2 regions of the Dongia sp. genome follow, and region 1 is predicted to be linked to the other one. Evidence: riboswitches for the same ligand, from Rfam matches in the RefSeq annotation. Region 1 holds a riboswitch; the other holds the start of a gene.
What was found. A riboswitch is a leader RNA that binds a small molecule or an ion and turns the genes downstream of it on or off. The one in region 1 is predicted to bind cobalamin.
Positions count from the first base shown of each region.

Region 2: another riboswitch for cobalamin. It lies ahead of cobU (bifunctional adenosylcobinamide kinase/adenosylcobinamide-phosphate guanylyltransferase); the one in region 1 lies ahead of ACH2CY_RS05855 (hypothetical protein).

Region 1 is NZ_JAYRKD010000004.1:197,006-204,708, forward strand. Features, by position in the region: gene pgsA (CDP-diacylglycerol--glycerol-3-phosphate 3-phosphatidyltransferase) at 1-221, shown strand, start outside; gene mobB (molybdopterin-guanine dinucleotide biosynthesis protein B) at 218-721, shown strand; gene ACH2CY_RS05845 (CbtA family protein) at 755-1,504, opposite strand; gene ACH2CY_RS05850 (CbtB-domain containing protein) at 1,517-1,711, opposite strand; cobalamin riboswitch at 1,753-1,970, opposite strand; gene ACH2CY_RS05855 (hypothetical protein) at 2,037-2,330, opposite strand; cobalamin riboswitch at 2,362-2,584, opposite strand; gene ACH2CY_RS05860 (DUF1289 domain-containing protein) at 2,651-3,574, shown strand; gene ACH2CY_RS05865 (hypothetical protein) at 3,571-3,957, shown strand; gene ACH2CY_RS05870 (hypothetical protein) at 4,404-4,679, shown strand; gene ACH2CY_RS05875 (DMT family transporter) at 4,699-5,619, shown strand; gene ACH2CY_RS05880 (Tex family protein) at 5,626-7,703, opposite strand, start outside.
Region 2 is NZ_JAYRKD010000016.1:89,034-96,736, forward strand. Features, by position in the region: gene cobN (cobaltochelatase subunit CobN) at 1-3,686, opposite strand, end outside; gene cobW (cobalamin biosynthesis protein CobW) at 3,813-4,844, opposite strand; gene cobU (bifunctional adenosylcobinamide kinase/adenosylcobinamide-phosphate guanylyltransferase) at 4,858-5,388, opposite strand; cobalamin riboswitch at 5,469-5,664, opposite strand; gene arsC (arsenate reductase (glutaredoxin)) at 5,708-6,052, opposite strand; gene moaD (molybdopterin converting factor subunit 1) at 6,086-6,337, shown strand; gene ACH2CY_RS16785 (molybdenum cofactor biosynthesis protein MoaE) at 6,342-6,803, shown strand; gene ACH2CY_RS16790 (TerC family protein) at 6,884-7,648, shown strand.

The sequences.
Region 1 (7,703 bases):
GCCTGCCGGTCTCGATGCTGGCCAAGTGGAAGACCACGATGCAGATGGTGGCGGTCGGCTTCCTGATCGTCGGCGACGTCATGCCGGGCTGGCCGGTCCAGCTGGTCGGCGAAGGCTTGATGTGGCTGGCCGCGGCGCTGACCCTGGTCACCGGCTACGACTATTTCCGGGTCGGCATCAAGCATATGGCCGAAGACGACCGCGCGGACGCGAAGAAGTGAAGGTCTTGGGCCTGGCCGGCTGGAGCGGGGCCGGCAAGACCACCCTGCTCGCCAAGCTGATCCCCGAGCTCATTCGCCGCGGCATCACGGTCTCCACCATGAAGCACGCGCACCACGCCTTCGACGTCGATACGCCCGGCAAGGACTCCTATGTCCACCGCGAGGCCGGCGCCACCGAGGTGCTGGTCGCTTCCGGCAACCGCTGGGCGTTGATGCATGAGCATCGCGGCAGCCCGGAGCCGACGTCTCAGGAGCTGATGCGGCATATGAGCGACGTCGATCTGCTGCTGGTCGAAGGCTTCAAGCGCGAAGGTCACGACAAGCTGGAGATCTACCGTGAGGCCAACGGCAAGCCGCTGCTGGCCGTCGAGGACCCGAACATCGTCGCCGTGCTGGTCGACGGGCCGAAGCCGGAGACGAAGCTGCCGGTCATCGACCTCAACGATATCGGCGCGATCGCCGATTTCGTGATGCGGCATTGCGGTTTCGGGAAGGCGTAAGCCCCGACACGACGTGCCGGGGCCTACAATCGATCAAACGGCCGGCGCGACGAACCGCTTGTAGCAATATCCGCTGAGCAGCCCGAGCGCGGCCCAGAACAGCAGTTGCGCGATCATCGTGGCCGCGACGAAGCGGTGCTGCAGGGCTTCCGGCGCCGCGGCGGCGTATTCCGCCGGCTGCGGTGCGCCGATCGCATGGGGCACCACGATCATGGCCAACGCGACCACGACCCAGAGCGGCTTAGGTTCCCGGACATAGAACAGCAGGCCGAGCCCGCCGGCGGTCAGCGCCACGGTCGCGACCCACCAGATCTGCCGGGCGGTGAGATCCGCGACGGCGCTGCCGGGCAACTCCGGGGGCAGGCCGATGCTGGGGGCCAGGATGAAGACCACGAAGCCGCCGAGACCCCAATAGACGCCCTGGCGCCAATCGATCGCCCGTCCGGAGACCGCATAGACGGCGAGCAACAGCAGGGCGAAGCCGATGCCGGTCAGCAGATCGGCCAGGGCGGTGAAGGCAGTGCGCTCGAACCCGTCCTGCGGCTCCCAGGCTTCGCCGTCATGCGCATGACCCTCGGCCGATTGACCCGCGGCGTCATGGTCGTGCCCTTCCTCCGTCGCTGCGGCATCGGCAGCGGCGGATTGTTCCTCGGCGGCCCTCTCGAACACCTCGGCCTGAAGAATGATGGGGACTGTCGTCACGTTGTGCACCAGCGTGACGAAGAGCCCGGATAATAGCCCGGCGCTCGCGGCTGCGATGAACAGCCGCCGAAACATCTGCATGTGACTAGCCCCTTAGTGGCAGGGGAAGCCGTTGGAGTGGCGGGTGTCGTGGGCCGCGTTATGGGCCGCCGCGATATGCGAGATGCCGACGCCCCAGATCATGAAGGCGCCGAGGAAGGCGGCCATGCTGGCGGCGATCAGGGTCTTCGACCGGGTGGTGCTGATCGTGGCGGTGTTGATGCGGGTCTGGGTGGTGGCGGAAGTCATCGAAAGTCTCCTATCTGGCGCGACATCCCCGTCGCGCGGTTGCAGGTCTCACTCCCGATGGCAGGTTTCCTGACTCGCGGGTCTCCGCCTTGCGCCGACCTTCCCGAAGTTTCCTCCAGTGGTCATAAGTGACGCTCGGCTCGCCGCTGACAGTTGCGGGGGCAGCCACGGCATTGGCCCCTTTTGGGTCGTCCGCACCGTGTTCCCTTTTAAGCCCCTGGACTTCATCCGTCGGGGCACCATCGCCGGGAATTATAAGGATTCGGCCGGCAAAGCGTCAATCCGGCGCGAGGGCCGGAACTTGGCGCGACAGCGACTCATTCGGTCACGTTAGCGCCGCATGGCGGCGCCGGGCCTGCGGGATCGCGGCGAGCCGGGCGCGGTCCGAACGCCCCAGCTCCGCGAGGATCGCTTGGGCGAAATCGCAGAGCGGCGCGCTTTGGCCGCGCGCTTGCCGGCCGATCAGGGCCTGCGCGGCCAGCGCCGGGTCGATCTCCGGCGGCAGGTCGAGCACCCAGCGCAAGACCTCGAGGCGCAGCTCGCCGTTGCTCTTGGTGGACAGGGTGAAGAGCGCCGCCAGGCGGTCGACGGAACGCTCGAGGGAAGATGGCCGGAACATGTTTTCTTTCTCCGGACGCCCCGCCGGCAAGAAGAGTTGCATGGGTGATGGCAGGTCTCCTGGCTCGCGGTTGTTGTCGGCATCCACCTTCCCGAGAGGCTTTCTCAGTGGCCGCGGCCCAGGTCTTGAACGCTGGGCCGCATGGATGTTCGACGAACCGCTTACAGTTGCGGGGGCAGCCACGGCATCGCACCGTGTTCCCTATTATCCCCGCCCCATTGCTGCGGCGAGGAACCATCGGCGTTCTTGGTAGAGAGACGCAGCTTGCCGGTCAAGATGCGACTCGATCGCAGGCGGATCAGGCGCTAGTCTGCCGCACCATGAACATCGAGGTTCGCCCGATCGGCTCGCCCTGCACCGGCATCTGCAAAGTTGACGACGTCAGCGGCTATTGCCTCGGCTGTGCGCGTTCGTCGGCCGAGATCTCCGAATGGTCGAAGGCGGGCGATGACCGCAAGCGCGCGATCTGGGCGGCGCTGCCGCCGCGCATCGATCAACTCGGCATCGCCGTCACGCGCTTGCCCTGGTTGCCGGACGAAGTCGCCGGCCTCATCGCCGACACGCTGCTCCGGCGCAGCGGCACCTGGGTGGCCGGCTGCCATGGCGCCTCCGCAGAGTTCACGTTCGGCGCCGGCGAGCCGGCCGAGGTTTCGGTCGAGCCCGAGCTGCGCGCCGTCACCGCGCGCGGGGCGCTGCGCTTCACGCCGCGCCCCGATCTCCGCGCGTTGCAATGGCGCGATCCCGATGCCGCGGGCGGGGTGCGGGCGATCTTCATCGTCATCCCGCGCCCGCGCATCCTGTCGGCGCCGAGCTTGCTGCTGACCGCCTGCGGCCCGGATACGGCGGCAATCCAGCCCGCGCATCGCGGCGAGAATCTCTTCGATCTCGGCCTCGGCCGCGACCATATGCGCTTCCTGCTGCGCAGCGCGTCGCCGGCGCTCGATGCCGCGCTGAACGCCGCCGTCGGTCTGCCGCTCGATGCAGTGCTGCAACGCTGCGGCAAGCTGCTGCTGGAGTCGAACCCGACCCGCGTGGTCGAAAGCCCGCTCGGCCGCATCGAGGTCGCGACGCCGATCCCGCCACCCGGCGGCAAGTCGCCGGACGGGCCGCACACCCACCTCCTGCCGGGACACCTCGCCCTGCAGCGCGCGACCCCGACGGATGTCGACCTGCCGGAGGCCTATGCGCTCTGCGCCACCTTCTATCCGCGCAACCCGCCGGAATACGAGGCTTGCCGCCCATGATCGGACGGGTGCGGCGGCATCGTTTCGGCATCGGCCTGCTCGCGGCCTATGCACTGCTGCTGGGCGCGCTCATCCCCGCCTTCGCGGTCGCGGCCGATCCGCTGCAGGCCGAGCTCGACGCCCATCTCTGTGGGCCGGGCAGGTCGCAAGGCGACCAGGCGCCGGCGGCGCCGTCCGACCATCCGCAGAAGTGCCAGCTCTGCGGCCCGAGCTGCGCGATGGCTTTCCAGGTGCCGCTCGCCATGCCGGCCGACGGCGCGATCGCGTTCCTGCCGCGCGCCAAGGATCAGGCTGTGCCGGTCCGGCGCGCCGCGGCGATTCCGGCGCCCCTCTCGCTCTATCCTTCCAACCTCTTCTCCCAAGGTCCACCGCAAGCGGCCTGATCCGATCGCCGCTTTCGCTTCGTACCTTTTAGAGAAATTGAATCATGAATCCCGAATCGTTCGGGACGCCGCCCGCCGTGGCGCCGTCCCTCGGGCCGGCGCGCTCGGTGCGCCGCGCTATCCCGGCGACTACCGGATCCCGCGGGGCATTCTGCCCATCGGGCTCGCGGTGGCGATCGTGCTTCCGCTGACGGGCCTGGCGATCGTCGCCTTCGCGGCGATCGACTTCCTGCTGCCCAAGCGGCTGAAGCAGGCGGCCATGGCCTGAGCGGAGGCGGCGCGGCCCGGCGCGGCCGCCCCATCCTGCCGGGCGGGCGGAAAATCGACCCGCCCTCATTCAAGGGTGTGTCGGGTTCCGGCGCGGAGCTTGACGCCGAATCTCGTCCCTGGGTGTAGAATGCGCTCCTGGCTGAAACGGAGTGCGATGCGTGCTGCAGCGGCGGTGGATGGCAATCGGTGTTCTGGCGCTCGCCACGACGGCCTGCACGCCGTCGACCCAGTACGGCGCCATGCAGAGCCACAAATACCAGGGTTCCCCGGTATTCCAGACCCGTGAGGAATGGGGCTTGCCGGTCAGCAAGACGCGCTTGCTCAACGGCACCCTCTTCTACCAGTTCAGGAAGCCGAACACCGACTGCATGATGTCGGCCTGGGCCAACGATCTCGACATCATCTATCGGGTGGCGGTGTCCGGCCCGGAGAGCTGCGCCGCCGGATCATAAGGCAGGCGCCTGACTTCGAATGTTCATCTCCGAAGCGCTGGCCCTCGGCTCCGCCACCTGCATCGCGCTGAGCTCGATGTTCATCAACGAGCTGAACGGCCGTGTGCCGCTGATGCGGCTGGCGCGCTGGCAGCTCACCGCCGGGTTGCTGATCACGGCGCTCGCCGCCACCATCGTCGGCGGTTGGGCCACATTGGGAAGCTGGCAGATCTGGGCGCTGGCCGCTTCGGGCGCCGTCGGCATCGCTTTGGCCAGCACCACCTATTTCGCCGCGATCTATGCCGCGGGGCCGCGCGTCACCGCCTTGCTGTTCACGCTCACCTCGCCCTTCGCGCTGGCGCTGGGCTATCTCGCGCTCGGCGAGACGATCAATCTGCGCCAGGGGCTCGGTGTCGCGCTGATCCTCTTGGGCGTGCTGGTGGCGATCGGCGTGCGCCGGCGCCGGCCGGCGCCGATGATCCCTCTCTCGGACGAGCAGCCGATCGAGACTCCCGCGCCCGACGAAAAGCGCGCGACGCTCGCCGGCATTGCGCTGGGCGCGGTGACGGCGCTCGGCCAGGCGATCGGCACCTTGCTGGCCCGGCCGGCCATGGCTTCCGGCGTCGAGCCCTTCACCGCGATGGCGGTTCGCAGCGGACTGGCAGTGCTCTGCATCTGGGCGCTGCTGATCCTGCCGGCGGTGCGCCGCCGGACGGCGCCGGCCCGAAAGGTGGACCTGCTGGTGGCGATCGCAGCCGCCTTCTTCGGCCCGGCGCTTGGCATGTCACTGCTGATGGCGGCCCTGGAGACCGGCGATGTCGGGATCGTCTCGACGCTCTCGTCGATGACGCCGGTCGTCATCCTGCCGATGGTCTGGCTCAGAAGCGGCCGGATGCCGCGTCCCCTGGCCTGGGCCGGCGCGGCGCTCGCCATCGTCGGCACCGCGCTGACGATAGCTTAGACGCGGCTACTTCCGCACGATGAACCCGGCCTTGCTGAAGGCCGCCGCCAGCGCGTTGTCCGAGGCCTTGGCGGGTGCGGCTTTCGGCTTCTCCGTCATGTGCTGGCGGTCGCGCTGGGTCAGCGGGCGATCGCCCTGCGACGCCGGGCGCTTCACCGCCTCGTCGCTGAGGCGCATGGTGAGGGAGATGCGCTTGCGCTTCTGATCGACCTCCAGCACCTTGACCTTCACGATGTCGCCGGGCTTCACCACCTCGCGCGGATCTTTCACGAAGCGGTCGGCCAGGGCGGAGACGTGGACCAGACCGTCCTGATGGACGCCGATATCGACGAAGGCGCCGAAATTGGCGACGTTGGTGACGACGCCCTCCAGCAGCATGCCGGGCGTGAGGTCCTTCATCTCCTCGACGCCGTCCTTGAAGCTGGCGGTCTTGAACTCGGGCCGCGGGTCGCGGCCGGGTTTTTCCAGCTCCTTCAGGATGTCGGTCACGGTCGGCACGCCGAAGCTCTCGTCGGCGAACTGCTCCGGCTGTATGCTCTTGAGTGCGCTCCCATCGCCGATCACAGCCCGGATATCGGCCTTCAGGTGTTTCAGGATGCGCCGCACCAGCGGATAGGCCTCGGGATGCACGCCCGATGAATCCAGCGGATCGGCGCCGTCGCGCACGCGGAGGAAGCCGGCACATTGCTCGAAGGCCTTCGGCCCCAGCCGCGTCACATTCAGCAGGTCCTGGCGCGAGGCGAAGGGGCCGTTCTGGTCGCGATGGGCGACGATGTTCTGCGCCAAGCCCTCGTTGAGGCCAGAGACCCGCTCCAGCAGCTTGGCCGAGGCGAGGTTCACATCGACGCCGACCGCGTTCACGCAATCCTCGACCACGGCATCCAGCGACCTGGAAAGCTGGGTCTGGTTGAGGTCATGCTGGTACTGGCCGACGCCGATCGATTTCGGGTCGATCTTCACCAGCTCGGCCAGCGGATCCTGCAGCCGCCGCGCGATCGAGACCGCGCCGCGCAGGGTCACGTCCAGCGCCGGCAGCTCCTTCGAGGCATATTCCGAAGCCGAATAGACCGAGGCGCCGGCTTCGGAGACCACGATCTTGGTCAGCTTCAACTGGGGATGCAGCTTGATCAGCTCGGTCGCCAGCTTGTCGGTCTCGCGCGAGGCGGTGCCGTTGCCGATGGCGATCAACTCGGTCTGGTGCCGCGCGGCGAGGGCGGCCAGGATCGCGATCGACTCGTCCCATTTCCGCGCCGGCTCATGCGGATAGATGGTCGCGGTCTCCAGCACCTTGCCGGTCGCCGCCAGCACCGCCACCTTGACGCCGGTGCGCAGGCCCGGATCGAGCCCGATCGTGGCGCGCCCGCCGGCCGGCGCCGCCATGAGAATGTCCTTGAGGTTCGAGGCGAAGACCCGCACCGCCTCGGTCTCCGCCGCCTGGCGCAGCCGGGTCATCAGCTCGATGTCGATCTGCAGCTTCAGCTTCACCCGCCAGGTCCAGCGCACCACTTCCTGCAGCCAGGCATCCGCCGGCCGGTTCTTGTCGATGATACCGAAGCGCGCGGCGATCGAGCGCTCGCAGGGCCCGAGCTCCTTCCCCTTCGGCTCTTCATCGAGCACCAGCGACAGGGTCAGGAACTCCTCGTTGCGGCCGCGCAGCAAGGCGAGGGCGCGGTGCGAGGGGATCTTCGCGATGGCCTCGGATGCGTCGAAATAATCGGAGAACTTGGCGCCGGCTTCCGCCTTGCCTTCGACCAGCTTGGAGCTGAGCTTGGCATTGCTCCAGACGAAGTCGCGCAAGCTTCCGACCAGGTCGGCATTCTCGGCGAAGCGCTCCATCAGGATCTGCATCGCGCCGTCCAGCGCCGCCTTCACATCGGCGACGCCCTTTTCGGCATCGACATAGGCCGCGGCCTCGTCTTCCGGCCTCTTGGTCGGATCATTGAGCAGCAGGTCGGCCAGCGGCTCCAACCCGGCCTCGCGGGCGATCTGCGCCTTGGTGCGGCGCTTCTGCTTGTAGGGCAGGTAGAGGTCTTCGAGCCGCGCCTTGGAATCCGCGGCGTCGATCTGTTCCTTCAGCGCGGGCG
Region 2 (7,703 bases), on a different contig from region 1:
GCCAGGCGCTGATGCGCGGAATTGTGCCGCGACTTCCACAGGCCGCGCGTCTGCGCCTCTTGCAGGCGATCGGCGATTTCCTTCAACGCCGCCGGATTGTGCGCGGCGATGAAATCCCGCACCGCATCGTCCAGCAGATAGGCCTCGAACACGGCGTCGAAATGATGGTCGGCGACGCAGTCGGCGGTGGCGGCGAAGGCGAACAGGTAATCGACCGTCGCCGCCATCTCGAAGGCGCCCTTGTAGCCATGGCGCATCACGCCGGCGATCCATTTCGGGTTGACCACGCGGGCGCGCACCACGCGGGCGATCTCCTGGTCCAGGCTGCGGATCTGCGGCGTCTCGGGGCGCGAATGATCGTTGTGCCAGACCACCGCCTTGCGGCCGGTCAGGTGCTGCACCGTCGCCGCCAGCCCGCCCTCGAACTGGTAATAGTCGTCGCTGTCGAGGAGATCGTGCTCGCGGTTGTCCTGGTTGTGCAGGACCGCGTCGACCTGGGCGAGCCGGGTCTCGAACATGCGACCTTCGGCGGCGCCGGAGACTCCGGCGCCATAGGCATAGCCGCCCCAGGCGAGGTAGGCGCGGGCGAGATCGCCGCCGTCGTTCCAGCCCTTCTCGTCGATCAGCGCCTGCAGGCCGGCGCCGTAAGCGCCTGGCTTGGAGCCGAAGATGCGATAGCCGGCGCGCTGTTCCGCCTCGGCTTCGCTGGCGCCCTTGGCGACGAGTGCGGCGCGTTCGGCGCGGTTGCGGGCCGCGAGGGGGTTCTGCGAGTCCGGCTCGTCCAAAGCCGCGACCGCGCGCGCCGCGCTGTCGAAGAGATCGATCTGCGCCGGGAAGGCATCGCGGAAGAAGCCCGAGACCCGCAAGGTCACATCGACCCGCGGCCGGTCGAGCACGGAAAGCGGCATGATCTCGAAGCCGGAAACTCGGCCCGAAGCGCCCGCATCCCAGCGCGGCTGCACGCCCATCAGCGCGAGTGCTTGTGCAATGTCGTCGCCGCCGGTCCGCATGTTCGCCGTGCCCCAGGCCGAAAGCACCAGCGACTTCGGCCAGGCACCATGTTCCTGGCGATGGCGGTCGAGCAGCAAGGCCGCCGACTTCCAGCCCAAGGCCCAGGCGGTCGGCGTCGGCACTGCGCGGGTATCGACCGAGAAGAAGTTGCGCCCGGTGGGCAGCATGTCGAGCCGGCCGCGGGTCGGCGCGCCGGAAGGCCCCGGCTTCACGAAGCGGCCGTCGAGCCCGGTCAGCACCGCCGAGAGTTCGGCATCGCCGCAAGCCGCGACAGAAGGGCGAAGCTCGGCGTTGATGAAGTCGAGCACGGCGCGACTGCGGGTCCAGTTCGCTTCCGGACGCAGAGTTCCGGCGGTGAGTTTCGAGGCCAGCAGCTCTAGCCGCTCGACCGCATCGCCGATCGTGCGCCAGGGCGTGTCCGACGCCGCGGCCACGATGGCGGGGCGCGGGCCGGTCCAGCGATCGCCCAGCTTCGCATCGAGCGGGTCGAAGTCGAGGCCGAGATCGGCGGCCAGTGCCCGCAGCAGCGAGGCGTCGCCGTTGACGCCGGTCCTGCGCGGCAGCCGGGTGAGCGCCACCAGCAGGTCGGCGAGCTGCGTATCCTTCGGCGACTCACCGAAGATGTGCAGCCCGTCGCGGATCTGCAGCTCTTTCAATTCGCAGAGATGGTTGTCGAGCTTGATCAGCGCCGCCTCGGTATCGTCCTCGCGGGCGATGCCGCAATCCGCGGCGAGGCCGCTCGCCTGCGCGAGATCGACGATCGTGCCCTTCAGCACCGCGCAGCGCCGAGGATCGACCTGGCTCGCTTCGTAATATTCGTCGACCAGGGTCTCGAGTTCGCTCAGCGGGCCGTAGCTCTCCGCGCGGGTCAGCGGCGGCGTCAGGTGGTCGATGATGACGGCGCTGCTGCGGCGCTTGGCTTGGGTGCCCTCGCCGGGATCATTCACGATGAAGGGATAGATCAGCGGCACCGGACCCATCACCGCTTCCGGATAGCAGGCGGCGGAAAGCGCCAGCGATTTGCCCGGCAGCCATTCCAGATTGCCGTGCTTGCCCATGTTGACGATGGCATCGACCTCCGCCACGTCCCGCAAATAGGCGTAGAAGGCGAAATAGGCATGCGGCGGCACGAGATCGGGATCGTGATAGCTGGAGACCGGATCGATCCCATAGCCGCGGGCCGGCTGGATCCCGATCAAGGTCGCGCCGAAGCCCTGTAGCGGCAGCGCGAAATGGCCATCGACGCAATGCGGATCGCTCTCCGGTTGGCCCCAGCGCGCGATCACCGCATGGCGGATCACCGCGGGCAGGGTCGCGAAGAATTCCCGGTAGTCGGCGACCGAGAGCCGGGCCGATGCCGCCTGCCGGTCGAGCAGGCGGTTGATCAGGGCGTCGCCGTCGGCCGGGATATCGGCAATCGCATAGCCGGCGCTGCGCATCGCGCGCAGCAGGTTGACGGTGCCGGCCGGCGTGTCGAGGCCGACGCCGTTGCCGATCCGGCCGTCGCGGTTCGGGTAATTGGCCAGCACCACGGCGATGGTGCGCTCGCCCGCCGCTTTCTTGCGCAAGCGGATCCAGCGTTCGGCGAGATCGACGACGAAAGCGATGCGATCCGGAACCGGCTCCGGCGCCACGATGTTGCACTGGGTCGCGGCGTCGTAGCGCGCCGCCGCCTTGAACGAGATCGCGCGCGTCAGGATGCGGCCGTCGAGCTCCGGCAAGGCCGCCTGCATGGCGAGGTCGCGCGGCGAGAGACCGCGGGTGTTCTGCTCCCAATCCGCGGCGCTGCCGCTGGAGAGCACGACCTGCAGCACCGGGCAGTCGGCGACGTCGAAAGGCGTCGCAAAATCCCCGCCCGGCTGCGAGACCGCGAAGCCGGTCGCGTTCAGCACCAGGTCGGGCTTGGCTTCCGCGAACAGCGCGGCGAGGAGATCCGCCGCGACGGCGTCCTTCAGGCTGTTGACGAAGACCGGCAGGACGTTGATGTCACGCCGGTCCAGTTCCGCGATCAGCGCGTCGATCGGCTTCAAGGTGCCGGCCTGCATCAGCGCGCGGTAGAAGACGATCGCCGCAGCCGGCCGGCCGGTGCGCCAATGCCACCTGAGATCGGCGAGATTGGTGACGGTTTCACCCCGCCAATAGAGCCCGGCCTTCAGCAGCGGCCGCGGCTCCAGCCATTCGGCATCGCCGCCGATCAGGCTCGCGGCATGCAGCAAGGCCTGCTGCGCGTTCTCGATTCCGCCCTCGGTGCAATAGCGCCAGAGCCGATGCGCGTTTTCGGGCGGCAGCGTGGTGAAATCGGCAAGCTCGGGATCCGGCTGGTCGTCGCCCGGCAGTACCGCCAGCGGAATATTGTTGGCGCGGCAGGTCGCGGAGATCTCCTCCAGCCCATAGGGCCAGTAGCGCCGCCCGCCGATCAGCCGCACAACGACGAGCTTCGCCTGCGCGATGATGTCCTCGACATAGGCGTCGACCGAGAGGTGGTGCTGGAGCATGAGCAGATTGGCGAGCCGGAGACTCGGCTTCGGCTCCGGCAGCGCGGCATGGGCCGCGGCGAGACAGGCGAGCTCGGTATCCGCGGCGGACAGGATGACGATCTCGCCCGGCGTCTGGCCGAGGTCGATCGCATTTGTTCCGTCGCTGATTTCACCGGGCTTCGCGGCGAGAAGATGCATTACGCACCCCCACCTCGGCCCTCCCCCGATTCGGGGGAGGGAGAAGAAAGGACTCGCTCTAGTCCGCTCCCCCGAATGGGGGGAGGGCTAGGGTGGGGGTGCGAAAGGCCGGCGCAGTGCAAAGTTTCAGCCCTTGACCGCCGCTTCGATCGCCGCGCGGTCGAGGCCTTTGAGGCCGATGACCACGAGCCGGCCCTTGCGTGCCTCGTCGGAACCCCAGGCGCGGTCGTAGTAATGCTGGATGCGGCCGCCGACGCCCTGCAGCACCAGGCGCATGTCGCGGCCGGCCACGTCGAGGAAACCTTTGACGCGCAGAATGTCATGGGTCGCGATCGCCGGCTTCAGGCGCGCCAGCAATTCCTCCGGGGCTTTGAGCACCGGCATGTCGATCTGGAAGCTCTCGAACTCGTCATGATCATGGTCCTCGCCTTCGAGCTCGTGATGCGAGAAGCGGGTGTCGAGGTCGTCTTCCGCCGCGGCACCGAGACCCAGCAGCACCTCGGGATCGATCGCGCCGAAGCTGGAGAGGACCAGCTTGGCCTTGCGCTTCATCTCGCGGTCGATCACGTCCTTGGCGGCGGTGCGGTCGTCCGGCGACATCTGGTCGTTCTTGTTGAGGATGATGAGATCGGCGCTGTTGATCTGGTCCTCGAACAGTTCCGCCAGCGGGCTCTCATGATCGAAGGACTCGTCGGCCGCGCGCTGTGCCGCGACCGCTTCCGGATTGTCGGCAAAGCGGCCGGCCGCCGCGGCCGGGCCGTCCACCACCGCGATCACGCCGTCGACCGTCACCCGCGTCCGGACTTCCGGCCAGTTGAAGGCGCGGATCAGCGGCTTCGGCAAAGCGAGGCCGGAGGTCTCGATCACGATATGCTCCGGCGGCTGCGGCCGGTCGAGCAAGGCGGTGATGGTCGGCAGGAAGTCGTCGGCGACGGTGCAGCAGATGCAGCCGTTGGCCAGCTCGACGATATTCTCTTCCGGGCAATCCTCGATGCCGCAGCCTTTCACAATCTCGCCATCGACCCCGAGCTCGCCGAACTCGTTGATGATCAGCGCGATGCGGCGCCCGCGCGCGTTGCGCAGCAGATTCTGGATGAGACTCGTCTTTCCGGCGCCGAGGAAGCCGGTCACGATGGTTGCGGGGATCTTCGTCGTCATAGAACTTCTCTTCTCACTTCAATTTCATCGGAAGTCCGGCGGTCACGAACACCACGTGATCCGCCTTCTCCGCCAGGCGTTGATGCAGGATGCCGGCGAGGTCGCGGAACCGCCGGGCCAGCGCATTGTCCGGGACGATCCCCTGGCCGACCTCGTTCGAGACGAAAACCACCGGCCCGCCGAACTGCCCGAGCGCGGCGACCAGGCCGGCGATCTCGGCCTCGACGTCCCGCGCCTGCCCCAGGAGATTGCCGAGCCAGAGCGTCAGGCAATCCACCAGGACCGCCGCTCCCTGTTCCGTTTCGGCCTTCAAGGCGCCGGCGAGATCGAGGGGTTCCTCGACGGTCCTCCAATCCGAATCGCGGCGCTCGCGATGAGTCTTCACCCGCGCCGCCATCTCGTCGTCAAGCACCTCGGCGGTGGCGAGATAGGTGCGGCGGCCGGGATGGCGATCGACCAGGGCTTCGGCATAGCGGCTTTTCCCTGAGCGCGCGCCGCCCAGGACCAGGCTTACCGGCGGCAAGGGCGTGATCACGCCGGACATGCCCAGGGACAGCTTGGGTGCAGGGGCAGAAGATGGAGACTTCGACAAGGTGTTGCGCTCCTCCCGCCGAGGCGCCGACCGTTATAAAGAGCGTTCGCCGAGGTCTCCTGGCTCGACCGCCGGATCCCGCGCCTTCCCGGCCCAGTATACGGCCAGTGGTTTCCATCGGGTCCGTTGCCCGGACGCACTACGCCCGGGCCTGGTCCTACAGTTGCGGGGGCAGCGCCGGCATCGGACCGGCTTCCCTCCCTGCGAACGGCCGGAAACTAGCAGGAAGCCCGGGGCGGTGCAGCAAAATCCGCCGAGAAGGTTAACGGGCTCAAACCGTCTCCCAGACCCGCTCCGGCGGCCGGGCGACGACCGCGCCCTTGGGCCCGACCACGATCGGGCGCTCGATCAGGACCGGGGTTTTGGCCATGGCCTTGATCAGGGCTTCGTCGCTGGTCTTGTCGGTCAGCTTCAACGCCTCGAAGGCCTCGCCTTTCTTGCGCAGGATGTCGCGCGGCCCGACTTTCAGCTTCTTCAGCAGGGATTTGATTCCCGCCTCGTCCAGGGGGGTCTTCAGGTATTCGACCACCTTGGGTTCGTGGCCCTTTTCCTTCAGCCAGCCCAGCACCTTCTTGGAAGTGCTGCAATTCGGGTTATGGTAGATGGTGACGGCCATGGACCTTCCTCGCGCCCTTATTAAGTAGAGATCATGAAGCTGCTTTATTTCGCCTGGCTCCGCCAGAAGATCGGCAAGGCCGAAGAAACCCTCGACGTTCCCGCCCACGTGAAAGAGGTCGGGCAGCTGCTCGACTGGCTGGAAAGCCTCGGCCCCAATTACGCGACCGCGCTCAAGGAGCGCAAGGCGGTGAAGGTCGCGGTCAACCAGGACTATGTCGGCCTGACGCATCCGGTGAAGGCCGGCGACGAGGTCGCGCTGTTCCCGCCGGTGACCGGCGGCTGAAGTCGTGACCGTCCGGGTCCAGACGCAGGATTTCGACATCGGCGCCGAGCTCGAGAAGCTCGCCGCCGGGAATCACCAGGTCGGCGGCGTCGCGAGCTTCATCGGCCTGGTGCGAGACATCGCGCCCGAAGGCTCGGGTGCCGCGTCCTCGATGACCTTGGAGCATTACCCCGGCATGACCGAGAAGCGTCTCGCCGAGATCGAGGCCGAGGCGCAGCGTCGCTGGCCCTTGTCAGCAACGCTGATCATCCACCGCTACGGCCGGCTGGAGCCGGGCGACCGGATCGTGCTGGTCGCGACCGCCTCCAGCCACCGCGAAGCGGCGCTGGAATCCTGCGCCTTCCTGATCGACTGGCTGAAGACCGAGGCGCCGTTCTGGAAGCTGGAAGACGGCCCCGAAGGCGCCCGCTGGGTCGAGGCCAAGACCAGCGACGACGCCCGCAAGGCGGCCTGGCTAAGGAAGTAGCCGGCTCCCAGCTTGAAATCTTCCTGACAAACCGCCAATTCTCCATTTCCTGAAACGGCCGACCGGGGCGACCGCTTCCCATGTCCGACTACATGCTCCTTTTGACGGATCCTGCCGTCATCCTCAGTTTCGTCACGCTGGCGGCGCTTGAGATCGTCCTCGGCATCGACAATCTGCTGTTCGTGCAGATCGTCGCCGGCCGCGTTTCGCCGGATAAGCAGCGGCTCGCCCGGCGCCTCGGGCTGGCCTTGGCCCTGCTGACGCGGCTCGCGCTTCTGGCCTCGATTTCCTGGGTGGCCGGACTGAAGGAGCCGATATTGACCGTCGACTGGTTCGGGCCGGAGCACGCCTACGACCTCTCCTGGCGCGACATCATCCTGCTGGGCGGCGGACTGTTCCTACTGGCCAAGTCGACCACCGAGATCCATCACAACATCGATGTCGCGCACGAGGAAGAAGGGACGAAGAAGACCTATCTGACCCTCGCTTCCGCCGTGGTGCAGATCGCGATTCTCGACATCGTCTTCTCGCTGGACAGCGTCATCACCGCGGTCGGCATGTCGGATCATCTGGAGGTGATGGTTGCCGCGGTCGTGACGGCGATGATCGTGATGATCGCGGCGGCGAATGCGGTCGGCGATTTCGTGGACAAGCATCCTTCGGTGAAGATGCTCTGCCTCGCCTTCCTGCTGCTGATCGGCGTGGCGCTGCTGGGCGAAGGCCTGCACTTCCAAATCCCGAAGGGCTACCTCTACTTCGCCATCGCCTTCTCGGCGGGCGTCGAGGGCCTCAACCTCTGGGCCCGCGCGCGCAAAGAGGCGGCAAAGAAGAAGGCCGCGGCATAGCCCGAGTCCGCTGCATAAGCGGATATTCGCACCCCCACCCTAACCCTCCCCCGAT